Regions from separate parts of the Variovorax nivicola genome, predicted to be linked through region 2. Evidence: riboswitches for the same ligand, from Rfam matches in the RefSeq annotation. Region 2 holds a riboswitch; each other region holds the start of a gene.
The links. Region 2 has a riboswitch for cobalamin ahead of ACSFBF_RS07710 (TonB-dependent receptor). Riboswitches for the same ligand answer to the same signal wherever they lie in the genome.

Region 1 (9,746 bases), on a different contig from region 2:
GGCCAGCGTGCGCGCGCCGCCGATCACCAGTTGCGCGTGCTGCAGATGCGCCAGCGCGCTGCGGCCGAGGCTCGCATCGCCGTCATCGAGCACGCCAAGAATTCGGCATTTGTTCATCATCTTGTCGGTGTTCAGGAGGCCTCCGCGATCTTTCGGCCTTCGAAGTCGCAGACCAGCACTTTCAGTTCGAATTGGTCGGGGTAGCGCGTGCGCAGCGTCTGGATGACGCGTTGTGCCAGCGCCGTGTGGAAAGCGGTGCCGAGCCCGAGCGCGTCCATGCGCTCGCCGGCATAGCGCGCAGTCTCGTTGCCGCGGATCGCGTCGCACACGTCGGGCGGCGCGCCGAGCCCTGCGGCCAGGTCGGCCAGCAGGCCGGTGTCGACCTCGGCGCGGCCGGCGTGGGTGATGGTCTCGCCCTGCGCGATCTTGGTGAGCTTGCCGACCATGCCGCCGATCACGACCCTCTTGATCCCGGCCTTGACCGCAGCGCCCATCGCATAGCGCAGGAAGTCGCCCATCTGCACGAAGGCCGGCTCGGGCAGCTCCGGCATTTCGGCCATCACGAACTTCTCGGTACGTCCACCGGTCGTGAGCACGACCACGCCATGGCCCAGCGTGCCCGCCATCTGCACGCCCTGCACCACGCTCGCGCGGTAGGCGGCGGTGGAATAGGGTTTGACGATGCCGGTCGTGCCCAGGATGGAAATGCCGCCGAGGATGCCCAGGCGTGCATTGAGTGTCTTCTTGGCCATCTCTTCGCCCTGCGGCACGGAGATCGCAACTTCGAGGCCGACCTGGTCGAGCAGCGTGGTGCCCACGGCGCGCACGTTCGCCTCGATGTTGCGGCGCGGCACCGGGTTGATGGCCGGCCCGCCGACGGCCAGCCCTAGCCCCGGCATGGTGACGGTGCCCACGCCGACGCCGCCCGCCAGCACCACCTGCCCTGCGAGCTCGGGCAACAGGCGCACGTCGGCCGTGAGATGGGCCTTGTCGGTGCAGTCGGGGTCGTCGCCCGCGTCCTTGATGACCATCGCATGCGCGCTCACGCCCGCGGTGTCGACGCGGCCGTCCTGCACCGCGAAGCGCACCAGGTCGCCGTTGGGCAGCAGACATTCGACCTCCTCGGGCACCCGGCCGGTGACCAGGCCGATCACCGCCGCGCGCGCTGCCGCGGCCGAACACGCACCGGTCGTGAAACCGGTGCGGGTGCCGCGGGGCGCGTCCTTGTTCATCATGCGGCGTGCTCGTGCGCCTCGGCCAGACCCAGCAGCGCGTGGATCGCGGCCACCACCAAGGTGGAGCCGCCCTTGCGGCCGCGAATCACGACCCAGGGCACGCCGGCCTCCAGCGCCATCAGGTCCTTCGACTCGGCCGCCGACACAAAGCCGACCGGCATGCCGACCACCAGCGCGGGGCGCGCGCCCTCTTCATGGATCAGCCGCACGATCTCGATCAGCGCGGTCGGTGCATTGCCGATGCCGATGATCGCGCCGTCGACCAGCCCCAAGCGGTGTGCCTTGCGCATGGCCTGCACGGCGCGTGTGGTGCCTTCGGCCGTGGCCTGCGCGATCACATCCTCGTCGCTGATGAACTGGTGCGTGCCCATGCCGAAATGGGCCAGGCGCGGGGCCGAGAGGCCCACGCAGATCATCTCGACATCGGCCACCACGCGGCTTGCTCGCGAACGGATGGCGGCGATGGCGGCGTCGACCGCGTCCGGGTGGAAGTCGGTCAGGCCGTTGAAGTCGAAATCGGCATTCGCATGGATCATGCGGCGCACCACGGGCCATTGATCGGCCGTGTAGGCGTGCGACGTCACCTCGCGATCGATCACCGCGAAGGAGTCGTGCTCGATGGTGCGGCCGGCCGCGGTAAGTTGCTCGGTGACGACGTTGGCCGCCATGGAAGACGTCGGTTTCATCGCAGTGCTGGCGCTGTGTCGTGCGCATGAGGGCGGCCATGCGCGTGGTCATGCGCGTGATCGTGCGGATGCGGATGCCCCTCGCCATGGCTGTGCGGCACCGCATCGTCATGGTGGTGGCCGCCCAGGCCGTGCGCCACCGCGAAGTCGCGGAACTTGCAGCCGTCGCAGGGCATGAGCGCGATCGGCACGCCGCGGCGCAGGTCGTTCACGCGTTGTTCCAGCAGCGCGAAGATCTCGGGCTCGAAGCCGAAGTACCGGGTCGAGACGAAGCGGATCGTCGGGTATTGCGCCTTCAGGTTCTCAACCTGGCGCGCAATGCGTTCGACCAACGTGCCGTTGAACAGGTAGTACGGCAGCACCACCACCTGCTTCATGCCCTGCAGGCTCTGGCGCTGCACGGCCTTCTCCAGGCGCGGGTAGGTGATGCCCGTGAAGGCCAGATCCACCAGTTCGTGGTCGGTCTCCTCCAGCAGCCAGCGCGCCATCTTCGCCATGTCGCCGTTGGCCTGTCGGTCCGACGATCCCCGGCCCAGGATCACCACGCCGGTGGTGGTCGGGTCGGGCATGTCCAGCGCCTGCATCGCGCCCTTGAGGCGCCGCCGCAGGATCGCGAGGATCGGGTCGCAGGCCGTGAGGTGCGGCGCATAGAGGAACTGCACCATCGGATACTGGAGCCGCGCACCATCGATGGCCTGCGGGATGTCCATCTTCACGTGGCCCGCCGCATTGAGGATGAGCGGCACCACGACCACGCGTTGCGCGCCCTCGGCCGCGCGGCGCAGGCCCTCGCTCATCGTGACCTCGGAGAACTCGATGAAGCAGACCTCGATGCGCCAGCCGGGTTGCCGCTCGCGCCATTGCGCCGCGAAAGCCTCGATCTCGTCGTTGCCGGATTTTTCGCGCGAGCCGTGGCCCACCAGGAGAATGGTTTCGGTGCTCATGGAAGGTCCTGCTGGAGGGTTTCGACGGGAACGCTCGCGCGCCGGAAGCGGTGCGTGAAACTCGCGTCATAGAGTTTGGATTTGGCGAGCGTGGTCCACTGCCGCGCGCCCAGCGTGGGGCTGGCGATGATCATCGACTGGCTCACGATGCGGGCTTCGCGGCACAGCGCCTGGATGGTGGCGACCGTGCCACGCACGATCTGCTCCTCACCCGGCCAACTCGCCTTGTGGACCACCACCACGGGCGCGTCGGGTGACCAGCCAGCGGCCGTCAGCGCGGCCGTGACCTTGCCGATCAACGTGATGCTCAGGAAGATGCACAGCGTGCTGTGGTGCGCAGCCAGCGCCTCGAGTGACTCGCCTTCCGGCATCGGCGTGCGCCCTTCGACGCGCGTGAAGATCACGGTCTGCGTGACCTCGGGCAGCGTGAGGCTCTCCACCGCCGCCGCCGCCGAGGCCATGGCGGAGGAGACGCCCGGTACGACGCCGATCGGCACGCCCGCCGCATCCAGCGGCTGCACCAGTTCGATCAGCGCGCCATAGAGACCCGGGTCGCCGGTCTGCAGGCGCACCACGGTCTGGCAGCGCGCGGCCTGCGCGATCAGCCATGAAGACATCTGCTCGAGCGTCATGTCCTTGCTGTCGGCGACAACGCAATCGGGGGGCGCCCAGCGCGTGGCGGCTTCGCTCACGAGCGAGCCCGCGAACAGGATCGCCCCGGCGCGTTCGATGAGGCCGCGGCCCTTGACGGTGATGAGTTCCGGGTCGCCCGGACCCGCGCCGACGAACCAGACGGTTCCCGGCGCGGACGTACGCAGGGCCGCGCTGCCCGCGGCGCTGCCTGGAGCGATGGCTCGCTCGTTCATGTTGGTTCCTCCGCGCCCGCCGCGCGATAGATGGTCGGTAAGACCCGGCGGGAGGGAGAAATCGGGAGGCGTCCGTGGATGCGGCGCCGACGGATGCGAGGATGCATCGAGCCAGACGCCATGCGTCGCCCGCCGATCCTCGCCCACCGCAAGGTCATGCGCTGGTCGTCAGGCCGGTCTCCGGGCTCGCGAGCGGAGGGCCATCGGCTCTCCCGCAAAGACCGCCTTCCCGTGCTTTTCGTGACACAGTGGCGCGGGACCGAATCCCGGGGTTTTGCTTTTGACTCGCTTACCGTTGCGGGGGCAGCGTCGGCATGGCGCGGTGTTTACCACCGCTGCGCACCGACTTCCCGTTTCACCCTGGCCGCCCCGCCGTTTCCACGGGACGCTAGGACACCTGACAACGCGCTCAAAGTGTATCAGCCGCTATGGCTGGGCGCTGGCAGGGGCCGCCGCCGGAGTCGGCCGTCGACCTCAGGAGCCGTCATGCGTCTCGAAACACCCCAGCCCGCCATCCATACTGTTTCTTCTGCGGTGGCACTTGTCCCTTACATCAAGCTCCTGAAGGAGCCCTTCCCCCCGGCCTCGACCTCAACCCAATACCAAGACAACGAGGTTCATAGGCTTATGACGCAATTGAAGGCTTGGTCGCCCGACTTTCGCGCCACGGGCGTAGCGGGACTGATCGATCCGCACCTGGTCTCCCCATCGCGCTGGGCGATCCGGCACGGCGATCTCTTCCACGCTGTCGGTGCCGACGAGTTGCAGGAGCAGATGCGTGAAGCGGGCGGAAACATGGTTCCAATTCTGGTCCGGCCATGCTCGCCGTCCTCAGTGCACCCGGAGTTTCCGGAAGCGAGGTTCGAAGTGTTGTCGGGACTCAAGCGCTTGATGGTCGCCCTTCGCCTGGAGAGACGAGCTTGCGAGCGCAACGACAAGCACACGCGCTCGCCATCAAGCCAATTTACGACTTGATCAGACCTTCCTTAGGTCACCCTTGGAGTTGCAATACCGGGACGCAGGGGCGCTGAAGCGAGCCTGGGACGAAGATCCGGAAAAGATGGCTTTTCGGGCGACCAAGGCGGCCGCATTTCAGGGGGAACTGGATCGTCTTGCGGTGCTGGCGCTGCTGCTCGGAAACGAAGAGCCAACGGAGTCGAAAGCTCAATTGCCGAAACCGGATGTGAACGTGATTCTGGAAGGAGTTCTCGTTGCCGTAATTTCAACGACGGCGAAGGGACTGACAACGATCAAGCTGAAGCGGAAGGATCTTTCTGCAGCAGCGATCGAGTCGCTTAGGACGGCGCTCGAAAAAATGGGGGACAGTGCCGAGGGGGTTTCATTGATGCCGGTGTGTGTTGACGACGACGGCATGTGTGTGCTGGCCAAACACTTGGAGCGTGGCCGCTTCATCTGGCCGCAGACCGAGTCGGGCTCGATCTCGCTGAGCGGTGCACAGCTCGAATCCAGTCTTCGTGCGAATACATGAACTACCTCTTGGTAGTCCAAGTTTTTGTCCGCCTCCCCATCGGGTCAGGACTCCATAGAAATCAACACTCTTAGCTCAGAAGGCCAAGCAAAGCGGCCCTCACTACTGCCCCCGTCTTGTTCGCAGCTCGAAGCTTTACCACGGCATTCTTCAGATGGTAGTTCACCGTGTCGGCCGAGATGCAAAGTATCTCAGCAGCCTCGCTCGATGTCTTGCCATCAGCTAACCATTGCAATATCTCGATCTCGCGCGAAGTCAATGGCACATCTTGTTCAATATTCAAGCGAGGCGATACCACTCTCGCAAGGGCTTGATGACATATGTTGACCAACCAGCGCATGTGCGATTCGTTGGCATCAAGCTCCGCCTGACTGAGCGGCGTTGCTCGCCGCGAAAGCGTCAGCATTCCGACTCCCCCATGCCCGTCAAAACAGGACTGGGCCCACCCGATATTGAGTCCGAATGAGCGTGCTGAATGCCAGAACCCCCTCGCACTTTCAAAAATGTCATCGCTCCAAACGAGTGCGGTTTGGCTTTTCCGGCAATGAATCACTGTCGGATCAATGTGCAGATACCCCTTTTGCACATAGAGCTCCCGCCACTCGCTCGGGTAATTGTTGATCATGAAAACCTTCGGACTAGTCAGTGGCAGCGGGTGGCGTAGACCGTACGCACAATACTCGAAGCCGAGTTCTCGTGCTGATGAGAGAACAAGTGCGAACACCTCCTCTTCCCCAGAGGTTCGGTTCAAGGCCGTCAGCAGCGTCTCCGACCACTTGTTCATAGCTCTACCTCACGTGTTGCGTCAAGTCAGTTTTTGAGTCCAAGCAGCATGAAATGTACGATCGGGTTCACTTTAAATGTTGTGCAAATTGTGCCGACTCGTTGTCATCGACTTTGGGCATCCGACCTACCTCCATCCTGGCCCAGCTTGCTTTCCGGTGGCTGATCGTTGAGTTGCACACGTTCGCCTGCCGTAGGCGAATACGCATTTCTGGTTAGACACCGGTCTCGCGCGATGGCCATCTGCGTATATCGGTGAATCAGCTCCTGACACTCGATGTTTGCCATCTCATAACAGGGATAGAGGGAGACAACTCCAGACGCAGACCGCTTCTGCGGCACACAGGCCAATATCAGCGGGTTCACTGAGTAGAAGGGCGTCGGAATCCCCACTTTCTATCGGCTGGGATTGGTGGTTGAGGTCTGCCTTTCCGAGACTCGCTTTGTGCGAGTCGGCCTACTGCGACGCAACGTCCTCTTGATCGGCGAGGACGAAATTGATCTTGATTTCACTCCAAACCTTATCGCACTCGCAACTGCTGTAGATCGCCTCGACTGACACGCATTCGCACGCAATTCGTTCTGCAAATCTCAGACCAGATGAACTACCAGAATTGGCAGTTCCGAGATCACTCAGCCAACGGTGAAATCCACCTCCACGCACAACGCAAAGAGGTCAAGGTGGAGATTCTTACTGGTCGATCCGACTCTCTAGCTCCTGGCACTCTTCACGAGCTGGCCAAGTATCGCTACAAGATCTTCGTCGAGAAACTCGGCTGGAAGCTGGTCACCGCACATGACACCGAATTGGACCAATTCGACCGCGACGACACGATGTATCTACTTGCGCGAGGGGACGCCGGCGAGGTAATCGGCACCGCCCGTCTACTTCCCACCGTTCGCCCGTATCTGCTTGGCGAGGTGTTTCCGCAGCTAATCCCGGGCGAGCCCCCCCGGGACCCAGAGGTCTGGGAGCTTTCGCGGTTCGCAGCGAGCGGCGACGAAATCGCAGCCTCCGGTGCACTTTCGCAATTTGCATCTACGAAGGTGATTGCATTACTTGAGGCGGCGCTGCGCTTCGCAGCTGCTCACGGCGTACATCGGCTGATCACTGTGTCCCCCTTGGGCATTGAGCGCCTTTTACGTCGATACGGATTCGCGGCGCACCGTGCAGGACCTCCGGCCATCGTTGACGGCCAGCCCATTTTTGCGTGTTGGATAGACACAGCCTTGGCATGCAGTTCGCCCACGTCAGCTCCAAGCAAGTTTGCTACCCGTGCGGTGTGAAGAAGCAGGTGGACTGATTTGACCAAACCCGCTTGTCACTGCCCACAGGAGATGTCGTGCCCCGTACCAGCATCCAGCCCACCGGCACCCCTTCACTTGCCCTGCACTCCAACCCTGTGCTGCTCGGCGGTGAGAATCGCTCCGGTACCACTTTGCTCAGCATCCTGCTTGACTCCCACTCCGATCTGGTCGTCGGCCCGGAGATCGATTTCACCGAACCCGTCGACCTCGGCCCGCACATCCTCGCGGTATGCGACCTGATGGACCTCCACGCCTCGCAGCTCGCCGATGCGACGAAGGACAGCGTTGCCCCTGAGTGGTTCGACGGTGCTCACTTCGTTGTGCAGTGCGAACGATTCGGTCTCAGCCGTGACGACATACGGAACCTGGTAACCCGCCTGATGGTCGAACGCGGCACCGATCTGTCCGCGTTGGAGGATCGCTGTCTGCTCATCGACTCCATCGGCGAATTCCGACGTAAACAGACGGGGGCCGGAAGATGGGGCCTGAAGCTTCAGCGGCGGATTCAGGACATCGGCACGTATGCCGCGATCTGGCCACAAGCCCATTTCATCCACATCATCCGCGATGGCCGTGACCTGGCTGCGTCCCATATCAAGACCGTCCCCGACTGGGGCTACCGGACGGTCGAGCAGGCCGCGCGCGGATGGCTGGAGGTTCTCACCCGACCCCGCCAAGCTGCCCCCGACGGTCGCTATCTGGAAGTACGGTACGAGGACTTGGTCAGCCAGCCTCGCCAGACCATCGGGCAGATGCTGGACTATCTCGGACTGCCATGGGACGAGGCAGTCCTGCACCACGCAGAGCAAAAGCACGCACTGTTCGACAAACCCTGGGGCCATCCTGCGGCAAAAGCCGCCAACAAACCGCTGTACACGGGGCGTAACGGCCGATATCTGCACGACCTCACGTCCGGGGAAATCAAGGCGTTCGAGCAGATCGCAGGGAAGGAACTGGAACGCCTGGGCTACGGCCTATCGACACCGCATACCGAGAACGCGAGATGAGCCAGAAGACGCACGAAGCGCCTCGACTGTCTCGCAGCTTTTACCTGCTTCTCACAGGCCAGGTGGTCTCCTTCTTGGGCTCTCAGGTGACGCTTCTCGCCCTTCCTCTGACCGCGATCCAACTGCACAGCGCGGGGCCGCTCGAGACTGGGGTATTGCTCGCCTGCGGACGGGTTCCGTACCTGTTGCTGGGCCTGCCCGCTGGAGTCCTCGTCGACCGGGTCTCGCACCGGATCCTTCTGATGACGGCGAACACTGCAATGGCGTTCACCTTGGCCACCGTGCCGCTGGCTGCTTCTCTGCACGGAAACGTCAGCATGCTTCACCTGTATATCGTCGCCGTTCTTGTGGGTGCGGCCACGGTGATCGCCGATGTGGCCTTCCTGGCGTGTGTGCCAACCGTCGTGCGGCGTCCGCAACTGGTAAAGGCGCAGAGCAGACTGGAGTTGGGACAGTCGGCGGCGCTGGTGCTTGGCCTGCCTCTCGCGGGCTGGCTGATCGCCACCGTTTCCGCGCCCATTGCGATACTCGCGGACGCAGCGTCGTTCCTGTTAGCGACGGCGCTGCTCCCGTACGTGGCGATGAGGCCAGAGAGAGCCTCGTCGGCTACGGAGGGCTGCAAGGACCATCGGAGCGTCATGCGAGGCAGCAGCAGTATCGGCCGCGTCCTCTCGGAGGCGGCCGAGGGTGCATTGTTCGTGCTGCGCACGCCTCGACTGCGCGCGGTCACCCTTGCCACCGGCACGCTCATCTTTTGCTACAGCGCCTACTCTGCGGTCTTCCTGGTGTACCTGACCGAAGCGCTGAGACTGACCGGCGCCGAGGTCGGCACAGTCACGGGCATCGCTGCGGTTGGAGCTGTCGCAGGCTCGTTGCTCGCCCGTCCAGTTGCCAGGGTGCTGGGCTTGGGTCGCGTGCTGGTCGCAGCCCTCCTCGCCAGCGCCGTCGGCGCGGTACTTACCCCGGTGCTTCAAGAGTCGGGATGGCTGGCGGCAGGGCTGTCGCAACTCCTGCTATGGACCGGCCAGCAGGTCTACAACGTCCACCAGGTACCGATCCGCTACGCACTGACGCCACCTGAGCTGCACGGCCGGGTGAACGCGAGCATCCGCACAGTCGTCTGGGGTCTGGCTTCGCTGGGTGCCCTGCTGGGAGGCGCCTGTGGAATGTGGCTGGATTCCCGAACAACGTTGCTGTTCAGCGGCGCCCTGATCGCGACAGCCACCGCTTGGATTTTGGCGTCCGACCTGTGGACAGTGCGCACGCCGCAGCTTGCGGAAGCACAAGTCGCGCCGACATCCGCGCCAACCGTTTTCATTCCTCGCAGATAGGACATGCCCAATCATGAAATTCACTGACATGTCGTCACTCAGCCTGTCTCCAGGCCGCCTCACCGTCTGGCGAGCCCGCGCCCCGGACAGGTCCGCG
Region 2 (9,746 bases):
GGCAATGTCGGCGACTGGCAATCCACCGTCGAGGCCTTCTCCGCCGCCAAGGCAGCGCACGGCGCCATCGATGTGCTGGTCAACAACGCCGGCATCACGCGGGACCGCATGTTCCTGAAGATGACGCCCGAAGACTGGAGCGCGGTGATCGAGACCAACCTCAACAGCATGTTCAACGTCACCAAGCAGGTGGTGGGCGACATGGTTGAAAAGGGCTGGGGCCGCATCATCAACATCAGCTCGGTCAACGGCGCCAAGGGCCAGGCGGGCCAGACCAACTACTCGGCGGCCAAGGCCGGCATGCACGGCTTCACCATGGCGCTGGCACAGGAGCTGGCCAACAAGGGCGTGACGGTCAACACCGTGAGCCCGGGCTACATCGGCACCGACATGGTCAAGGCCATCCGCCAGGAAGTGCTCGACAAGATCGTGGCCACCATCCCGGTCAAGCGCCTGGGCGAGCCGAGCGAAATCGCCTCGATCATCGCGTGGCTCGCCACCGACGAAGGCGGCTACAGCACGGGGGCCGACTTCTCGGTCAACGGCGGCCTGCACATGCATTAAGCATGCTGACCTACACCTGATCGACAAGACCCGCTTCGGCGGGTTTTTTCATTTGATCGATGCGGATTCCACGGATAGAAAGCCGCCGACACGCGTCCTACAGTTCTCAACCCTCCGGAGGCAAGCAATGGAAAACACAACAAGCACATCCGCCAAAAAGCTACCGCTCTACCGTTCGCTCTACGTGCAGGTGATCACCGCGGTGATCATCGGCGTGCTGCTCGGCCACTTCTATCCTGCGGCCGGCGAAGCGATGAAACCGCTGGGCGACGGCTTCATCAAGCTGATCAAGATGATCATTGCGCCGATCATCTTCTGCACGGTGGTGGTGGGCATCGCCGGTATGGAAGACATGAAGAAGGTTGGCAAGACCGGCGGCCTGGCGCTGCTGTATTTCGAGGTGGTCAGCAGCATCGCGCTCGTGGTCGGGCTGGTGCTGGTCAACGTACTCAAGCCCGGCGCGGGCATGAACGTCGACCCGGCCACGCTCGACACCAAGTCGATTGCCTCCTTCACCGGCCCCGGCAAGATGACCGGCACGGTCGACTTCATCCTGAACATCATTCCCAACACGCTCGTCGATGCGTTCGCCAAGGGCGAGATCCTGCAGGTGCTGCTGATCGCGGTGCTGTTCGGCTTTGCGCTGCACCGCTTCGGCGGCCGCGGCACGCTGGTGTTCGATGTGATCGAGAAGGGCTCGCACGTGCTCTTCGGCATCGTCAACTACATCATGAAGCTGGCGCCCATCGGTGCCTTCGGCGCGATGGCCTTCACCATTGGCAAGTACGGCCTGGGCAGTTTGTTCTCGCTCGGCAAGCTGATGGGCACGTTCTACCTGACCTGCCTGCTGTTCATCTTCGTGGTGCTGGGGCTCATTGCAAGGTTCCACGGCTTCAGCATCTGGAAGTTCATCAAGTACATCAAGGAAGAACTGCTGATCGTGCTGGGCACGTCATCGAGCGAATCGGTGCTGCCGCGCATGATGGAGAAGATGGAGAACCTGGGCGCGAACAAGACCTGCGTGGGCCTCGTGATCCCGACCGGCTACTCGTTCAACCTCGACGGCACTTCGATCTACCTGACGATGGCGGCGGTGTTCATCGCCCAGGCGACCAATACGCCGATGACGCTCACGCAAGAGATCACGCTGCTGGCCGTGCTGCTGCTCACCTCGAAGGGTGCGGCGGGCGTCACGGGCAGCGGCTTCATCGTGCTGGCGGCCACGCTGTCGGCCGTGGGCCATGTGCCGGTGGCGGGGCTTGCGCTGATCCTGGGCATCGACCGCTTCATGTCGGAGGCGCGCGCGCTGACCAACCTGATCGGCAACGGCGTGGCCACCATCGTGGTCGCCAAGTGGACCAACGAGCTCGACGAAACGCGGCTGCAGGCGGGGCTCAACAACGAGAGCTGGGTGGAGTCGCAGGAACCCGAAGTGCTCGATGCTGCTCGCACCAGCAAGATGGCTGGCTAGGACGAAGGGCATGGTTCGGGGCGCGATCACGCCGACGGGGTACCTTGCTCCGCGAATGTCCCCCGGCCTGCGGCCTCCTCCTTTATTTCGCTGCGCAAGGCACCCCATCGGCGTGATCGTTCAGAGCACCGGCTAATCGGCCAGCACAACGACTGCGCCCATGTGCGAATGGCACCGGGTGCTCCCCGCAGCGAAATAAAGGAGGAGCCGAAGGCGGGGGACATTCGCGGAGGGGAGTACCCGGTGTCATTCGCACGCACCCCGAACACACGCACCAGGAACCCGAACAAGATGGCCGTGTGAAATAAAAGGGCAGACATCGTTCCTGCAAAATGGAGCGATGCCCCACAGCGTCTCCCTCATCAACACGATCGCCGCCGGCTTGGGGCTGGCGCTGGTGTTCGGATTCCTGGCAGCCAAGCTGCGGCTGCCCGCGCTGGTCGGCTACCTGCTGGCGGGCGTGATCATCGGCCCCTTCACACCGGGCTTCGTGGCCGACGCGGAAATCGCCGCCCAGCTTGCCGAAATCGGCGTCATGCTGCTGATGTTCGGCGTAGGCCTTCATTTTTCCCTCGACGACCTGCTGGCCGTGCGCAAGATCGCACTGCCCGGCGCGATCGCGCAGATCGGCGTGGCCACGCTGCTCGGCGGCGGGCTGGCCCTGTGGTGGGGCTGGAGTCCCGGCGCGGCGCTGGTGTTCGGGCTGGCCCTGTCGGTGGCAAGCACGGTCGTGCTGCTGCGTGCGCTCGAAAGCCTGGGCATCCTCGATTCGTTCACCGGTCGCATTGCCATCGGCTGGCTCGTGGTCGAAGACCTGGCGATGGTGCTGGTGCTCGTGCTGTTGCCGCCGCTGGCGGGCACGCTGGGCGGGCAAGGCGCGCAGCAGGGCGGGCCGGCCGATCCGCTGTGGCAGACGCTGGGCCTCACGCTGCTGCAGGTCGGCGGTTTCGTGGCGCTGATGCTGGTGGTGGGGCGGCGCGTGTTCCCGTGGATCCTCTGGCAGGTCACGCGCACCGGTTCGCGCGAGCTCTTCACGCTGTGCGTGGTGGCCGCGGCCGTGAGCATCGCCTTCGCCTCGGCGGCGCTGTTCGGTGTGTCGTTTGCGCTGGGCGCCTTCTTCGCCGGCATGGTGATGCGCGAGTCGCAGTTCGCCCACCGCGCGGCGCAAGAGTCGCTGCCGCTGCGCGACGCCTTCGCGGTGCTGTTCTTCGTGTCGGTCGGCATGCTGTTCGACCCCTCGGTGCTGATCGACCGGCCGCTGCAGGTGCTGGCGGTGGTGCTGGTCATCGTGCTGGGCAAGTCGCTTGCGGCCTGTGCGCTGGTGCTGGTGTTCCGCTACCCGCTGGGCACGGCGCTCACGGTGAGCGCCAGCCTGGCGCAGATCGGCGAGTTCTCGTTCATCCTGGCCGGGCTGGGCGTTTCGTTGGGCCTGCTGCCGGTGGAAGGCCAGAGCCTGGTGCTGGCGGGCGCGTTGATCTCCATTGCCACCAACCCGTTGTGGTTCAGCCTGATCGGGCCGATGCAGAAGTGGCTGCACGCCCGTTCGTCCTTCGCGCGCGGGCTCGAATCGCGCGACGACCCGCTGGCCGAACTGCCCATGACCACCGAGGCCAAGTACCTCTCGCGGCAGGTGGTGCTGGTGGGCTACGGCCGCGTCGGGCGCCGCATTGCGGCCGAACTCGATGCGCACGACATTCCCTACGTAGTGGCCGACCAGAACCGCGAACTGGTCGAAAAGTTGCGCGAAGCCGGCACACCCGCCGTGTGGGGCGATGCGGCCGACCCGGCCGTGCTGATCCAGGCGCACATCGCGCGCGCCCGCGTGCTGGTGGTGGCCACGCCTGACGCCATGAACGTGCGCCAGATGATGGAAACGGCGCGCACGCTCAACCCCACCATCCAGACCGTGATCCGCAGCCACAACGAGCAGGAGGCCCGGCTGCTCACGCAGGAAACCTCCGCCACCGTGTTCCTCGGCGAGCATGAACTGGCCCAGGCCATGGCCCGCGATGTGGTCCAGCGCGCCGTGTCGATGGCCGTGCCGGCTTGAAGACGCCCGCCTTCCTCTTCTTCTCAGAGGTCTTCGATGACCAGCGTGCGGTAGCGCTGTGCGATGGAATAGGGCACGGTGCGCACCAGTTCCATCAGGCGTTCGGCGGCGGCGCCGTCTCTTGTCCTTACCAGCAGGCCCGTATGGCCGTCGTGCGCCAGCTTGGTATAGGCGCGTACCGTCGCGGCGTCGGTGCCGGCGGAGGGCAGGGGGTTGTCGGATGCCTTCGCGGTCGGGGCGATCTCGGCCAGCACCGCTTGCGCGGGAAGCAGATAGACCTCGTCGCCACTCATGCCTTTTTCGATCAGGCGGTGGCCGATGCGGTCGGCGTCTTCCGCATTCGGAAACATCACCATCGAATAGCCGGTCGGATAAAAGGCTCCGCCGATGCTCGATCGCATGCCCGGTTCAAGAGTGAAATGCTTCATGCTGCCTCCTGTTCTTGGAAAGGCTTCTGAAAGGTCCCTGACTACAACATTAGGTCGCACCGGCACCGGGCTCTGTAGGAGAAACCCGAAAGCACTGTCAACCGCGTGCGTACCCCGCCCATTCAAAAAAGAACCGACAACCTTGTCAGCCACTCGCACCTCCATGTCCTCATCGAGAAACATCGCGCTCACCGTCCATGAACTGGAGGCGGGCGAGTTCTATTGGGTGCTGATGGAGGCGGTCGACGATACGCCCGGCGAGACCTCCCACATCTACATGCCGCTGGAGGCCGCGCACGATCCCTATGCCACCTATTCGAATGCGCTGGTGGCGGGCGTGGCCGTGATGCGGCGGCTGTTCGGACCCGAGGGAAGGCCTGTCTGAGGCTCGCCCGAGGCCTTCGGCGGAAGGCCGCTCCCTATAATCCCGCCGTTCTGGTGTGTTAATTCTTATTAATCCCGCCAGGCAATACGGTTCGAAGGTGCCCCGCACGCCATCTCATGGCCACGGGGTTAAACGGGAAGCAGGTGCGCCGCGTCGTTCATTCTTGATTGATTGACGCTGCAACTCCTGCGCTGCCCCCGCAACGGTCAGCGGATCTGGAAACCCTCACGCTCATGTCCCCTCGATGGCATGGGCAGCCACTGCGCTTCGGCGTGGGAAGGCGAGGGTTTCGGCCGCGGTGTGCATCCATTCATTGATTGATTGATTGGCACGCCGCGGCGCTCCGCAAGCCCGGATACCGGCCTTCGCAACCGCCTTCGGATGCTGCGGGAGTGCGTGTCCGGGCCTGCCACCGCTTCGCGCTCGCGCGTACCGTCGCAGTCCCTTCGTCTCTTCCGCCACGTCCTTTATCGGTCAGGAGCCTGCGGGGACGCAGGTCGGAGGAGAAGTCACATGGGTCATGCATCGCCAGCGCGCGATAGCAGGGGCGCGCCGCTGTGTTGGGCACGCCTTTCGGGTCTTTCGCTGGGTCTGGGGCTGGTTTTCGGGCCTTCCGCGGTCCTCGCGCAGTCGTCGGGTGAAACGGCCAACGGCAGCGGCCAGAGCCTCAAGCCGGTGCAGGTCGAGGCCGAGCGGCACACGCCGCTGGCCATCGACGAGCCCTCGCACACCGGCAGCCGCCTGGGCCTGACGCCGCTGGAAACGCCGGCCAGCATCGAAGTGCTGACGGGCGACACCATCCGCGCACGCGGCGACGTCTCGGTAATCGATGCCGCCACCCGCGCCACCGGCATCACCGGCTCGCCCGGCCCCGGCAACGGCGGCACCGCGATGGCGGCGCGCGGCTTCTCGGGCCACGGCTCGGTGATGCAGCTCTTCGACGGCACGCGCCTCTACGCGGGCGCGGGCACCGTCACATTCCCGTTCGACACCTGGTCGGTCGACCGCATCGAAGTGCTGCGCGGCGCGGCCTCGGTGATGTTCGGCGAGGGCGCCATCGGCGGCGCGATCAACGTGGTGCCCAAGAAGCCCACGCGCGGCCCGATCCAGAACGAAGCGCTGGTCACGATGGGCTCCGACGCCACTCGCCAGGTGGCCTTTGGCAGCGGCGGGGCGATCAACGACAAGCTCTCTTACCGCTTCGACATCAGCCACCGCAAGACCGATGGCTTCATGCAGCGCGGGCAGGCCGAGAGCCTGGCCGTGGGCGCGGCCGTGCGGCTCGACGTGTCGCCGCAGCTGCAGTTCACGCTGTCGCACGACGAGGGCCGCCAGTCGCCGCAGCGCTACTTCGGCGTGCCGCTGATCGACGGCCGCCTGAGCAGCCAGACGCTGCGCCAGAACTACAACGTCGACGATGCGGAAGTCAAGTACCGCGACAAGTGGACCCGGCTCGACGCCCAGTGGACGCCCAACGATGCCGTCACCGTGCGCAACCAGCTCTACCGGCTGGAGAGCAAGCGCCACTGGCGCGACAGCGAGACCTACACCTACAACGCCACCACGCGGCGCGTGACGCGCGGTGACTACCTGGAGATCGGCCACGACCAGGAGCAGATCGGCAACCGCACCGACGCAACGTTCAAGCACAGCCTGTTCGGCCTGGCCAACCAGGTGCTGGTGGGCTTCGACGCGAACCACATCAACTTCCAGCACAGCAACGATTCGCCCTACGGCGGGCGATCGGTGGTCGACCCCTTCGTCTTCAACCCCGGCTACTACGTCTCGCCCGTGGCCTACACGCCGCGCTACCGGACCAAGACCGACACCTACGCTTTCTTCACCGAAGACAAGCTGGCCTTCAACGAGCAGTGGTCAGTGGTGGGCAGCCTGCGCTGGGACCATGCCAAGGTGGCGCGCACCGATCTGCAGAACGCGGCCAACAACCTTGGCAAGACCTTCGAGTACGCCACCGGCCGCCTTGGCGTGGTGTATGCGCCCGATGCGTCGCAGTCGTTCTACGCACAGGTGGCGCGCGCGGCCGACCCGCTGACTTCGCTCATCACCACCTCGGCCACGCAGGTGCCGTTCGAGCTCAGCACCGGCCGGCAGGTCGAGGTGGGCTACAAGCGCCTGCTGGCCGACAACCGCGGCGCCTGGACCGTGGCGGCCTATCGCATCGAGAAGACCAAGCTGCTCTCGCGCGACGCGACCGACCCGACCATCACCCAGCAGATCGGCAAGCAGTCGTCCGAAGGCATCGAAGCCACGCTCGACCTGGCGCTCACCTCGACGCTGCGGCTCGAGGCCAACGTGGCCAAGCTGCGTGCGCGCTATGACGACTTCAACGAAGTCGTCAGCGGGCGCCTGGTCTCGCGCGCGGGCAACACACCCACAGGCGTGCCCGAAGAGGCCGCGAACCTCTGGCTCAACTGGCGCTTCCTGCCGCAGTGGGAGGCCGATTTCGGCGTGCGCTACGTCGGTCCGCGCCAGGTCGATACGGCCAACTCGCGCAAGATCGGCTCATACACCGTGGCCGACGCGGGCGTGAGCTGGCAGGCGAACCCGTCGCTGAAGTTCGCGCTGCGTGCCTACAACCTGGCCGACCGTCGCTACGCGGTGTCGTTCTCGAACGGCGGCAACCAGTGGCTGCTGGGCCGCCCGCGTTCGTTCGAGCTGTCGGCTCTGGTCAACTTCTGAGCGACGCTCTCATGACTTCCGCATGGCGCCGCGCCTGGCCGGGCATCCGGCACTGGCTCTACTGGACGCACCGGTGGCTGGGCATCGGCGGCTGCCTGCTGTTTGTCATGTGGTTTCTCTCAGGCGTCGTGATGATGTATGTGGGGTATCCCAACCTCACGGACGAAGAGCGGCTCGCAGGCCTGGCGCCGTTGCGTTTCGAGCAGGCGGCGGTGTCACCTGCGGCCGCGCTCGATGTGCTTCCGCAGGCCGCCCGCGCGCAGCCGCCGCGGCGCATGGTGCTGGAGATGCAGGGCGGCATCAACGCCGAACCCGTATGGCGCATCGTCGATGCGAGCGGCGGCCGGCACACGGTCTCGGCGCGCGACGGCCACCTGCCCGGCCCGGTCGATGCCGCGCAGGCCGAGGCCATCGCACGGGCTTTCTCGGGTCACACGAGTGCGCATTGGGCCGAGACGCTGGAGCGCGACCAGTGGACCGTGCCGCAGGGCCTGAACCCGCTGCGCCCGCTGCACCGCATCGAAGTCGGCGACGCCGCCGGCACGGAGCTGTATGTGTCGCAGCGCAACGGAGAGGTGGTGCGCGACACCACGCGTTCGGAGCGCTTCTGGAACTGGCTGGGTTCCGTGCCGCACTGGATCTACTTCACGCCGCTGCGCGCCGATCCGCCGCTGTGGCACGACGTTGTGGTGTGGTTGTCGGCGGCATGCATCGTTTCGGCCGTGACGGGCATCGTCATCGGCATCCTGCGGGTGCGCTTGCGGCGCAGGTTCCGAAATGGCGCGGTCACGCCGTACAGCGGGTGGATGGCGTGGCACCACATCGCGGGGCTCATCGGTGGCTTCTTCGTGCTGACGTGGATCATCAGCGGCTGGCTGTCGATGAACCCCAATGGCTGGTTCCAGCGTGGGGCTGGCGATGCGGCGGCGATGGCGCGCTACACGGGGGCCGGCACCTCGCCGTTCCCCTGGCCGCCAGCGGTGTTGCCCTCAGGCGAGGGCGACGCCGCACCACGCGAGGCTGTGCTGCTGTGGTTCGACGGCAAGCCGCTGCTGCAGCTGCGCGACGCGAAGGCGCGTGTGCGGGTGGTCGATGCGGCCACGGGCGACCTAGCCTCTATCGCCAAGGACGACATCCTGCGCACCGCCGCCCGCCTGCGGCCCGGCGCCATCACCCAGGCCACGCTGCAGACCCGAGAAGACTTCCACTGGTATGGCCACCACCGCGAGCGCATCGTGCCCGTGTGGCGCCTGCAGTTCGACGACCCCGCGCGCAGCTGGATCTACATCGACCCGGCCAGCGGCCAGGTCGCCGGCAGCAACGACAGCAATTCGAGGCTGCGACGCTGGCTATTCAACGCCGCGCACAGCCTCGACTTTCCCTGGCTCATCCAGTACCGGCCGGCTTGGGACGTCGTGGTGTGGCTGCTGTCGATCATCGGCACCGTGGCCTCGGCCAGCGGCGTCGTGATCGGCTGGCGACGGCTGCGGCGCAAGCCCCGGCCGTCGGCCGTATCGAAGGGGCTTGCGCAAGCAGGCCCATGAACCAACAATCAACTTTCGCACTGCGGTGCATTTCAGGAGGTGCTTGATGCACATCGAACCAGGTCTCGTCGACGGATCCAAGATCTTCCTCAGCTACGCCACGGCGGCAGCTGCTCTCGCCTATACGGGCAAGGTGGCCTTCGATACGGCCGTGAAGGACGGCCTTGCCGCCCTGGCGCTGCGCTCGGCCATTGCCATTGCGCTGGTGTTCTGCTTCTTCGAAGTGTTGCCGCATCACCCGGTGGGCGTGTCCGAGGTGCACCTGATTCTCGGCACGACCCTGCTGCTGGTGTTCGGGTTGGCGCCTGCGGCCATCGGCCTGGCGGGCGGGTTGCTCATCCAGGGACTGTTCTTCGAACCGCAGGATGTGCCGCAATTCGGCATGAACGTCACCACCTTGCTGGTGCCCCTGTTCGCGACTGCCGCGCTGGCACGGCGCATCATTCCCCAGAACGTGGCCTACGTGGACATCGGCTACCAGCAGGCATTCAAGCTGTCTGTGGCCTACCAGGGTGGCATCGTGGTCTGGGTCGGCTTCTGGGCGCTCTACGGACGCGGCACCGGGCTCGAGAACCTGAGCCAGATCGCCAGCTTCGGCGCTGCC
Region 3 (9,746 bases), 1.2 Mb from region 2:
TGCGGGGGAATCTTCGGAGGGTGGTTCAGCCGGCAACCGTTCGAGCAGGGCGTCCAGGCGCGTGCGTGCCGCAACGAGTCGCGACTTCAGGGCGTCGCGTTCGCGCGTGAGCGCATCGACCTGCTCCTGCAGCAGCGCATTGGTGCGTTGCACCTCTTCGTGACGCACAAGCAGTCGTTCAACACGCTCGGCGATCTGATCGATAGGGCTGGAAGCGGGCATGGTTGGCGATTGTAGTTTCCCGGGGAAGCGGCCCTGCCGGGACGGTGTCAGGGCGGGGCGTGGCATGGATTCTGCTGCCTTCCAGTTGCCTTTCAAACTCCAACAGCAAGCCAATGACCACGAAGAACAACACTTTATTCAGTTGGCGCGACCTGCTTACGCTCATCGGCAAGACCGCCGGTGGCGGCGCGATGTACCAGGCGATGACCTCGCTGGGCTTTGCCGCCGAATCCAACTACAGCGGACCACCGAAGCTCGATGGCGCAAAGAAGGGTGCGTCGGTGCTGATTCTTGGTGCAGGCCTGGCCGGCATGGCCGCCGCGCTCGAACTGCGCAACGCGGGCTACTCGGTCAAGGTTCTCGAGTTCAGCAATCGCGCGGGCGGCCGGTGCTGGACGCTGCGCGGCGGCGACACCTTCACCGAGCTGGGTGGCGCCGTGCAGCAGTGTGGCTTCGCCAAGGGCGAGTACTTCAATCCGGGGCCGTGGCGCATTCCCTATCACCACCATGCAGTGCTGGGCTACTGCAAGCGGCTGGGCGTGGCGCTGGAGCCTTTCGTTCAGGTCAACTACAACGCGCTCGTGCATTCGAGCAAGGCCTACGGTGGCAAGCCTCAGCGCTACCGGCACGTGCAGGCCGACTACCAGGGCTATGTCGCCGAGCTGCTCGGCAAGGCCACGACGCAAGGCAACCTCGATGCGGCACTGACGAAAGAAGACAAGGAGAAACTGCTCGAAGGCCTGCGCCGCTGGGGCGCGCTCGACACGCAGTTCCGCTATCTCGAAGGCACCATCAGCAGCGACCGCCGCGGCTATGAGGTCGATGCGGGCGGCGGCCTCATGCCACTGGCCAAGCCATCGAAGCCGCTGGACATGAGCGAGCTGCTGCAATCAAACCTTTGGCGTTACATCGCCAGCGGGCAAGACTACGAATTCCAGAGCGCGATCTTCCAGCCCGTGGGCGGCATGGACATGATCGCCAAGGCATTCCAGAAAGAAGTCGGCAGCCTGATCCGCTACGGCGCCAAGGTCACGAAGATCGAGCAGAACGACCGTGGCGTGACGGTCACCTACACCGATGCATCAAAGGGCGGTGCGGTCACGCAGGCCAAGGCCGACTGGTGCCTGTGCACCATTCCGCTGTCGGTGCTGAGCCAGATCGACATCCAGGTGGGCTCGGCAATGCAGGAGGCCATCAACGCCGTGCCTTATGGCGCATCGGTGAAGGTGGGCCTGCAGTTCAAGCGCCGCTTCTGGGAAGAAGACGAACATATCTACGGCGGAATCAGCTACACCGACCTGCCGATCTCGCGCATCTCGTACCCCTCGACGCGCTATGGCGCCAAGGGCAAGTCGGTGGTGCTGGGCGCCTACGTGTTCGACGGCCCGAACTCCTACGAATTCACCGCCATGGCGCCCGAGGAGCGCGTGCGCCGCGCGGTCGAGTTCGGCACGCAGTTGCATCCGCAGTACGCAAGCGAATTCGACAACGGCATTTCCGTGGGCTGGCACCGCGTGCCCGGCACGCACGGCTGCTATGGCATATGGACCGACGAGACGCGCCAGAAGCACTACAAGAACCTGTGCCAGGTCGATGGCCGCATCGCGCTGGCCGGCGAGCACGCTTCCTACATTCCGGCCTGGCAGGAGGGCGCACTGCTCTCGTCGCTCGACGCCATCCAGCGGCTGCATGCCCGCGCCGTCGCGTGAAAGCCGAGTGAAGGACACACCCACCATGAACGACAACATCACGACCTTCAAGCGCGCGCTGCTCGGCCTTTCGCTGGGCGCGCTGGCATTGGTAGCCGGCCAGGCCGCTTTCGCGCAGTCGCCGGAGCCTGTCTTTTCAGTAGGCCCCCGATTCCAGGAAAGCTCGGGCGAGGCGATCTACCGCGCGACCTGCCAGGGCTGCCACATGGCGCAAGGACAAGGGGCAAAGGGTGCGGGCGCCTATCCGGCGCTCGCCTCGAACCCGCGGCTCGCGAGCCCGGAATACCCGCTCTACGTGGTGATCAATGGGCAGAAAGGCATGCCTGCCTTTGGCAAGATGCTGAGCGACGAGCAGATCGCTTCCGTGGTCGGCTACGCGCGCACCCATTTCGGCAACCAGTACCCTGACGCCATTGCGGCGGAGAGCGTCAAGAAGCTGCGGCCTTGATCGCTCTCTTCTTTCGATACCTGGCAGACCCTTCCTTCATCCATCCATCCCAGCAGAGAGACAACACGCATGACCATGACCTCCATCACGAAGAAGCTGGCGCTCGTCGCCGCACTGTTCGCAGCCGGCACCGGCGCCGCCCACGCGGCCGATGAAATCATTCGCCACCGCATTCCGAATTCCACCTTCCCGATCGCGGCGGCGGTGGAGGTGCCGTCTTCGTTCACCAACGTCTACCTCTCGGGCCAGGTGCCGCCGCTGCAGGACGCGACTGCGCCCAAGAACAGCGCGGCAGCCTATGGCGGCGACACCAAGGGCCAGACCGTCGGTGTGCTCAAGGCCATCGAGAAGAGCCTCACAGGCCTGGGCCTGACGATGGGCGACGTGGTGAAGATGCAGGTGTTTCTTGTCGGCGATCCGGCCAAGGACAACAAGATGGACTTCGCCGGTTTCATGGAGGGCTACACCCAGTTCTACGGCACCGCCGCGCAGCCCCGGCTGCCGGTGCGTTCGACGATGCAGGTGACGGCGCTCGCCAACCCGGCCTACCTGGTCGAGATCGAGGTGATGGCGGTGCGCCCCGCCAAGTAAGCAGGGCAGCGCTGCGCGCTACTCGCTCAGCCGCACGTAGGTGGCGAGCAGCGCGCTCTTGGCGGCCACGCCCAGCAGCACCGGGTTGTCGGTGCTCTCGATCACCGGCAGCCGCTCGCCGAGGTGATCGAGAAAACGCTGCAGCGCCTCGCCCAGCCCGGTGTCGGCGGTGATCGGCTGGATGGCCTGCGAGAGCAGGGCGCCCGCGGTCGTTTCTGCAGGTGCCGTGCCGAGCGACGAAAGCGGCACCACGCCGAGGTAGCGATTGCCCGCGTCCACCACGTACAGGTACTTCACCGGGTGCTGCAGGAAGAGCCTGCTCATCGCCTCGCGGTCTGCCTCCGGGCCCACCACCGTTTCGGCAGGCTGCACCAGGTCGCGCATGTGCAGCCCGCGCAGGCGCATCTGCGTGTCGCGCTGTTCGTTGCGGTGCAGGGTGATCTCGTACATCGAGCCGGCGTTGGCCGAGCGCGCAACGAAATACGCGATGACGCTCGCCGCCATCAGCGGCAGCATGACTTCGTAGCTCAGCGTCATCTCGAAGATCATCAGGATCGCCATCAGCGGCGCCTGCGTCGCGCCCGCCAGGAACGCACCCATGCCGACGATGGCATAGGCGAACGGCGCCGAGGTGGCCGCCGGCCACAGCGCCTGCACGCCAAGGCCGAACAGCGCACCAACCATGCAGCCGAAGAACAGCGCCGGCGTGAACACGCCGCCTACCGCGCCAGAGCCGGCCGTGGCCATCGTGGCGACCGCCTTGGCGACCAGCACCATCGCGATCAGCGTCCACGGCCAAGGCGTGTGCAGCACTGAATTGACCACGCTGTAGCCGTTGCCCCAGACCTCGGGCATGGGCACCGACACCGCACCCATCACGAGCCCGCCCAATGCCAGCCGCCACGGCAGCGCCACCGGCAACCGCGAGAACAGCGCACGGCTGCCCTGCAGCGCGCGCAGGAAGCCGACCGCAGCAAAGCCCAGCAGCACGCCGAGCACGCAGAACAGCACGACCTCGGTGCCATGTATCTCCGGGAATGCCGGCATCCTGTACGGCGGCTGGTAGCCGGGCAGGGCCCGCATGGCCACATTGGCAACCACCGAGGCGATGATGATCGGCCCCACGCTTTCCATCGCGATCGAGCCCAGCACGATCTCGGCGACGAAGAAGGCGCCGGCAATGGGCGCGTTGTATGCGGCGGTCAGGCCGGCCGCCGCGCCGCAGGCCACCAGCAGCCGCAGCCGCTCGACCGGAAAGCGGAACACCCGCCCCAGCAGAGACGACGCCAGCGCCGCCAGCTGCACCATCGAGCCCTCGCGCCCTATGGAGCCACCGGTGCCGATGCTCACCAGCGACGACGCGCTGCGCACCAGTGTCTGAACCACCGGGATGCGCCCGTTGCCGAGCACGATGGCTTCCATGTAGTCGGAGGCAGCGCTGCGCAAGGCGACGCGTTTCGCCAGCACCAGCAGGCCGCCGGCCACCAGCCCGCCCAGCGTGGGGCAGGCGATGCGCGCCCACCACGGCAGGTGCTTCGCCATCGCCACCAGCCCTTCGCCCGGACCGAGCACCAAGTGCTCGAAGTGGTAGAGCGCCGCGCGGAAGAGTTCGGTGGCCAGCGTGCCGAGCAAACCGGCCACGATGGACCACAGCAACATCGACTGCCAGCCCGAGACACCGAAGACACGCTGCAGCGCCGAACGAAGATTGAGGAATACCGAGGCGGGCCGCATCATGGCCGTCGATGTTAGCTGCGCCGCAACTTTCGACTTAAGCGGCGTCCGGCAGGGCCTAAAATCCCGCCCGTTGGTGCTCGCGGCGTGGTTCGCACGGCGCAGTTCAACGGGAAGCAGGAGTGGAAGCCCCCCGACCTCATCAGGACGGAACAAGGCCGAAGCCGCCTGCGCTGCCCCCGCAACGGTCAAGCAGACGGCGCCGCAAGGCGCCAACCCCTTTCCATCGAAGCCACTGGGTGCCCTGAAACAGGCGCCTGGGAAGGCGGGGAGGGGCCGTTCTGCCAGCCCGGATACCGGCCAACAAGGCGGCTGCCGCATGCGTGATCTATGCATGGGGCGGCCATGGCGCCCAGGCGCTGGCGGGGAGGCCGGCGAGGGGTATTGACGTTCGTTCGGCTCATTCATGATTTCCCACGTTTGCTTTTCTCGCGGCCGCGCTCCTGCGCGCCGTCTCCGCCATGCCTGCCTGCCGCTGGCGCTGGCTTCCGCCTTCGGTGGCCTGGCCCATGCCCAAGAGGCCCCCACGCTGGGCGAAACGGTGGTCACGGCCAACCGCACGCCGCAGGCGCTGTCGGACCTGGTGGGCGACGTGTCCATCATCGACCGCAAGACCATCGAGCGCAGCGGCGCGACCGGCGTGGCCGACGTGCTGGCGCGCCTGCCCGGCATCGAGATCTCGCGTAGCGGCGGCGTGGGCAACACCACCAGCCTGTTCATCCGCGGCGCTGAAACGCGCTTCACCGCCGTGTACCTCGACGGCGTGCGCATCGACTCGCAATCGACCGGCGGCGCCGGCTGGGAAGGCATTCCGCTCTCGCAGATCGACCGCATCGAAGTGCTGCGCGGCCCGGCCGCAGCGGTGTATGGCTCCGACGCCGTGGGCGGCGTGATCCAGCTCTTCACCAAGCGCGGCGAAGAGGGCGTGTCGCCTTACGCGGGCATCGGCTTCGGCAGCCGCGGCCTGCGCAAGATCGAAGGTGGCGTGAGTGGCAAGTCGGGCCTGTTCGACTATTCGTTCGGCGTGGCGCACGAGGAAAGCAAGGGCTACAACGTGCAGCCTGCAAACAAGCGCAACGTGGTGAAAGACGGCTACACCAGCCCCGACCGCGATGGCTACAACAGCACCTCGGGCAACGTGAAGCTGGGTTACCAGATCACGCCCGACCAACGCCTGGAGGCCACGCTGCTCACCAGCGACATCAAGGCCGGCTACGACGCCACCGTCTCCTACAGGACCAAGCCGCCGATCCTGTTCCGCGACGACGTGTCGAACAACACGCTGCGCACCGCCGGCCTGACCTGGTCGGCCAAGTGGAACGACATCTACAGCACCCGCGTGCAGGTGACCGATTCGCAGTCGGTCTACAAGACGCAGCCTTCGTTCTACCGCACCGAAACCAACCTGCGCGGCTACCTGTTCCAGAACGAATTCCGCTTCGGCCCGCACCTGGTGACGGCCACGCTCGAGCGCCGCGAAGACGCGCTCGTAAATGCGCCCACCACCTCGTCGAAGCTGCTGTCGCGCGACCGTTCGCAGGACGCGATTTCGCTCGGCTACGGCTTCGTGCAGGGCCCGCATTCGCTGCAACTGCACGTGCGCCACGACAGGGACAGCGAGTTCGGCGGCAAGACCACCGGCAGCGCGGCCTATGGCTACGCCATTACCCCGTCGCTGCGCTTCACGGCCTCGGCCGGCACCGCCTTCCGCGTGCCCACGCTGTACCAGCGCTTCAGCGAATACGGCGTGTCCACGCTGCGGCCCGAAAGCAGCCAGAACGTCGAGCTGGGCATGAACTACGCCAAGGACGGCACCACCGCCGGCATCGTGGTGTACCGCAACCGCGTGCGCAACCTGATCAATTTCGTCGGCTCCGCCACGGGCTGTGCCTCGACCTTCGGCTGCTACACCAACGTGAACCGTGCCACCTTGCAAGGCGCCACGCTGTCGGCCAGCCAGCGCCTGGGCGACGTCACGCTGCGCGCCTCGCTCGACGTGCAAGACCCGAAGGACGCCGACACCGGCAACCTGCTCGCACGCCGCTCCAAGCGCCATGGCACCCTGGGTGCCGACTGGCGCATCGCCGGCTGGACGCTGGGCGCCGAGGTGCAGTCTTCGAGCAAGCGCTACGACGACGCGGCCAACACCATCAAGCTCGGCGGCTACACCGTGCTGAACCTGTCGGCCAGCACGCAGATCGCGCGCGACCTCAACCTCGTGGCGCGCGTCGACAATGCAGGCAACAAGGACTACCAGTACGCGCGGCTGTACGCCACGGCAGGCCGCACCGCGTACGTCGGTCTCAAGTGGACGCCTCACTAAGCCAAGCTCCCCAACCAGGCGACACCGCCGGTGCCGCGGCAGTCTCGTGCGCCGCGGTGCTGGTGGCCGCCCCGGCCTCGGGGCAAGGTAAGACCACCGTCGCCGCCGCGCTCGCGCGGCTGCATGCGCGCCAGGGCCGGCGCGTGCGCGCCTTCAAGTGCGGGCCCGACTTTCTCGATCCGCACTGGCTGGCGCTGGCCACCGGCGCGCCGGTGCATTCGCTCGACCTCTGGATGACCGGCGAGGCCGATTGCCGCTCGCGCCTGCGCGCCGCGGCGGCCGAGTGCGACCTGGTGATCGCCGAAGGCGTGATGGGCCTGTTCGACGGCACGCCCAGCGCGGCCGACCTGGCCGAGCGCTTCGGCCTGCCGGTGCTGGCGGTGATCGATGCGCACGCCATGGCGGGCACCTTCGGCGCGCTGGCCTACGGCCTGCAGAACTTCCGGCCAGGGTTGCCATGGGCCGGCGTGCTGGCGAACCGCGTGGCCAGCGAAAGGCACGCGGACATGCTGAAAGAGGCGCTGCGCGAGCCCTCGCAATGGCTGGGCGCCTTGCCGCGCGATGCGGGGTTCACGTTGCCCGAGCGGCACCTGGGCCTCGTCGCCGCCACTGAACTCGGCGATGCGATGGCCCGGCTCGACGCGGCGGCCGACGTGCTGGCCGCCACGCCGCTTGGGCAGATGCAGACCAGCCAGCTGCCGCAGGTGCGTTTCGAGGCGCTCGCATCCGATGAGGCAGAAGCCGTGCCGATGCTTCTGGCTGGCCGCACCATCGCCATTGCGCGCGATGCGGCCTTTTCATTTATCTACCCCGCGAACCTCGACGTGCTCACGGCGCTGGGAGCGCGTCTGTCCTTTTTCTCGCCGCTCGCAGGTGACGCCCTGCCGGCCTGCGACGCGGTCTGGTTGCCCGGCGGCTACCCAGAGCTGCACGCAGAATCGCTGGCCGCTTGCGAGCCGATGCGCGAATCGCTTGCCGCGCACGCCGCGTCGGGCAAGCCGATCTGGGCCGAGTGCGGCGGCATGATGGCGCTGTTCGACGAACTGGCCACGCAAGACGACGCGCAGGTGCACCGCCTCTGGGGCCTGCTGCCGGGCCGCGTGACCATGCAGAAGCGGCTTGCCGGCCTCGGCCCGCAACAGCTCACCCTCGGCAGCCACACCCTGCGCGGACACACCTTCCACTATTCGCGCTGCGAAACGCCGCTCGCACCCGCTGCCCACACTGCCCGGCCCGGCGCGACGCAGCCCGTGGGCGCACGCGGCGGCGAGGCGCTGTATGTGCACGGCCCGGTGCGCGCGAGTTACTTCCACGCGTGGTTTGCCTCCAGCCCGCAAGCCACGGCCCGCCTTTTCGGCGCCATGCCCATCGAGTTGGAGAGCCATGCCGCAATCGAGTAAGCCGAAGACCGTCGAGCACGAGTTCATCCTGGGCGGGCAGAAGAGCGGCAAGTCGCGCCGCGCCGAGCAGCGTGCCATCGACTGGTTCGCGGCCGATCCCCGCACGCATCGCGCGGTGCTGATCGCCACCGCGCAGGCCTACGACGACGAGATGCTGGAGCGCATCGTGCGCCACCAGGCCGACCGCGCCGAACGCGTGCCCGGCATGCGCACCATCGAGGAGCCGATCGAACTCGCACGCGCCGTCGTCACGCAGAGCACGCCCGAGACGCTGGTGGTGGTCGATTGCCTCACGCTGTGGCTCACGAACCTGCTGATGCCGATGCACTCCGAAGACGCCCGCCCCGTGACACGCACCCCGGCCACGCACGTCGCCATGCTGCTGGTCGCGCTGCGCGAGGCGCGCGGGCCGGTGGTGCTGGTCGGCAATGAGATCGGCCTGGGCGTGATCCCATTGGGCCGCGAGACGCGCGCTTTTGTCGACGCGCTCGGCCGATTGAACCAGGACGTGGCCGCTGCCTGTGACCGCGTCACCTTGATGGCCGCAGGCCTGCCGTTGAGCCTGAAAGCGCCTGCTGCATGAAGAAGAAAAAGACGATGCGCACTCTGCTGACCGCACTTGGCCTGGCCCTGTTCACGCTGGCCGCGCACGCCTTCGAGGTGGTCGACGAGCGCGGCGTGACAGTGAGCCTGCCGCAACCACCGCAGCGCATCGTCACGCTGCTGCCGTCGCTCACCGAATCGGTCTGCGCGCTCGGCGCCTGCAACCGGCTGGTAGGCGTCGACCGCTATTCCAACTCGCCCGAACAGGTGAAGGCGCTGCCGCAGCTCGGTGGTGGGATCGACCCGAACGTCGAGGCCATCGTCGCGCTCAAGCCCGACGCGGTGCTGCTCGCGAAGTCGTCGCGCGTCACGCAACGGCTCGAGGCGCTGGGCCTGAAGGTGCTGGTGCTCGAACCCAAGAGCCATGCCGACGTGCAGCGTGTGCTCGACAAGCTCGACCAGGTGCTCGGCACGCATGAAGCGCCGAAGGTCTGGCGCGTGATCGATGCCAGCGTGTCGGCCGCCGCGCAGTCGGTGCCCGCGAGCGCCAAGGGCACGCGCGTGTACTTCGAAGTGAACAGCGCGCCGTACGCGGCGGGCGAGTCGTCGTTCATCGGCGAAACGCTCAAGCGGCTCGGCATGAAGAACATCGTGCCGGCTTCTCTGGGCCCATTCCCCAAGCTCAACCCCGAATACGTGGTGCGCGCGAACCCCGACCTCATCATGGTCAGCGTGCGCAGCGCGCAGGGGCTGGAGCAGCGCCCCGGCTGGGCGGG

Region 1: it holds a riboswitch for cobalamin, as region 2 does, so the genes downstream of both, cobM (precorrin-4 C(11)-methyltransferase) here and ACSFBF_RS07710 (TonB-dependent receptor) in region 2, are expected to answer to the same signal.
Region 3: it holds a riboswitch for cobalamin, as region 2 does, so the genes downstream of both, ACSFBF_RS01750 (TonB-dependent receptor domain-containing protein) here and ACSFBF_RS07710 (TonB-dependent receptor) in region 2, are expected to answer to the same signal.

Annotation. Positions count from the first base shown of each region.
Region 1 is NZ_JBPJZK010000018.1:19,248-28,993, reverse strand. Features, by position in the region: gene cbiE (precorrin-6y C5,15-methyltransferase (decarboxylating) subunit CbiE) at 1-117, opposite strand, end outside; gene ACSFBF_RS34340 (cobalt-precorrin-5B (C(1))-methyltransferase) at 132-1,235, opposite strand; gene ACSFBF_RS34335 (precorrin-8X methylmutase) at 1,232-1,921, opposite strand; gene ACSFBF_RS34330 (sirohydrochlorin chelatase) at 1,918-2,865, opposite strand; gene cobM (precorrin-4 C(11)-methyltransferase) at 2,862-3,731, opposite strand; cobalamin riboswitch at 3,886-4,147, opposite strand; gene ACSFBF_RS34320 (ParB N-terminal domain-containing protein) at 4,218-4,706, shown strand; gene tnpB (IS66 family insertion sequence element accessory protein TnpB) at 4,729-5,220, shown strand; gene ACSFBF_RS34310 (autoinducer binding domain-containing protein) at 5,291-6,004, opposite strand; gene ACSFBF_RS34305 (acyl-homoserine-lactone synthase) at 6,604-7,290, shown strand; gene ACSFBF_RS34300 (sulfotransferase family protein) at 7,347-8,318, shown strand; gene ACSFBF_RS34295 (MFS transporter) at 8,315-9,649, shown strand.
Region 2 is NZ_JBPJZK010000001.1:1,601,196-1,610,941, reverse strand. Features, by position in the region: gene phbB (acetoacetyl-CoA reductase) at 1-564, shown strand, start outside; gene ACSFBF_RS07730 (dicarboxylate/amino acid:cation symporter) at 692-2,035, shown strand; gene ACSFBF_RS07725 (cation:proton antiporter domain-containing protein) at 2,376-4,085, shown strand; gene ACSFBF_RS07720 (hypothetical protein) at 4,109-4,513, opposite strand; gene ACSFBF_RS07715 (hypothetical protein) at 4,677-4,898, shown strand; cobalamin riboswitch at 4,978-5,279, shown strand; gene ACSFBF_RS07710 (TonB-dependent receptor) at 5,412-7,598, shown strand; gene ACSFBF_RS07705 (PepSY domain-containing protein) at 7,610-9,142, shown strand; gene ACSFBF_RS07700 (energy-coupling factor ABC transporter permease) at 9,189-9,746, shown strand, end outside.
Region 3 is NZ_JBPJZK010000001.1:371,985-381,730, forward strand. Features, by position in the region: gene ACSFBF_RS01720 (cell division protein ZapA) at 1-1, opposite strand, end outside; gene ACSFBF_RS01725 (hypothetical protein) at 1-222, opposite strand, end outside; gene ACSFBF_RS01730 (flavin monoamine oxidase family protein) at 336-1,931, shown strand; gene ACSFBF_RS01735 (c-type cytochrome) at 1,957-2,379, shown strand; gene ACSFBF_RS01740 (RidA family protein) at 2,449-2,970, shown strand; gene ACSFBF_RS01745 (ClcB-like voltage-gated chloride channel protein) at 2,989-4,707, opposite strand; cobalamin riboswitch at 4,763-5,023, shown strand; gene ACSFBF_RS01750 (TonB-dependent receptor domain-containing protein) at 5,111-7,027, shown strand; gene ACSFBF_RS01755 (cobyrinic acid a,c-diamide synthase CobB) at 7,012-8,427, shown strand; gene ACSFBF_RS01760 (bifunctional adenosylcobinamide kinase/adenosylcobinamide-phosphate guanylyltransferase) at 8,411-9,010, shown strand; gene ACSFBF_RS01765 (ABC transporter substrate-binding protein) at 9,007-9,746, shown strand, end outside.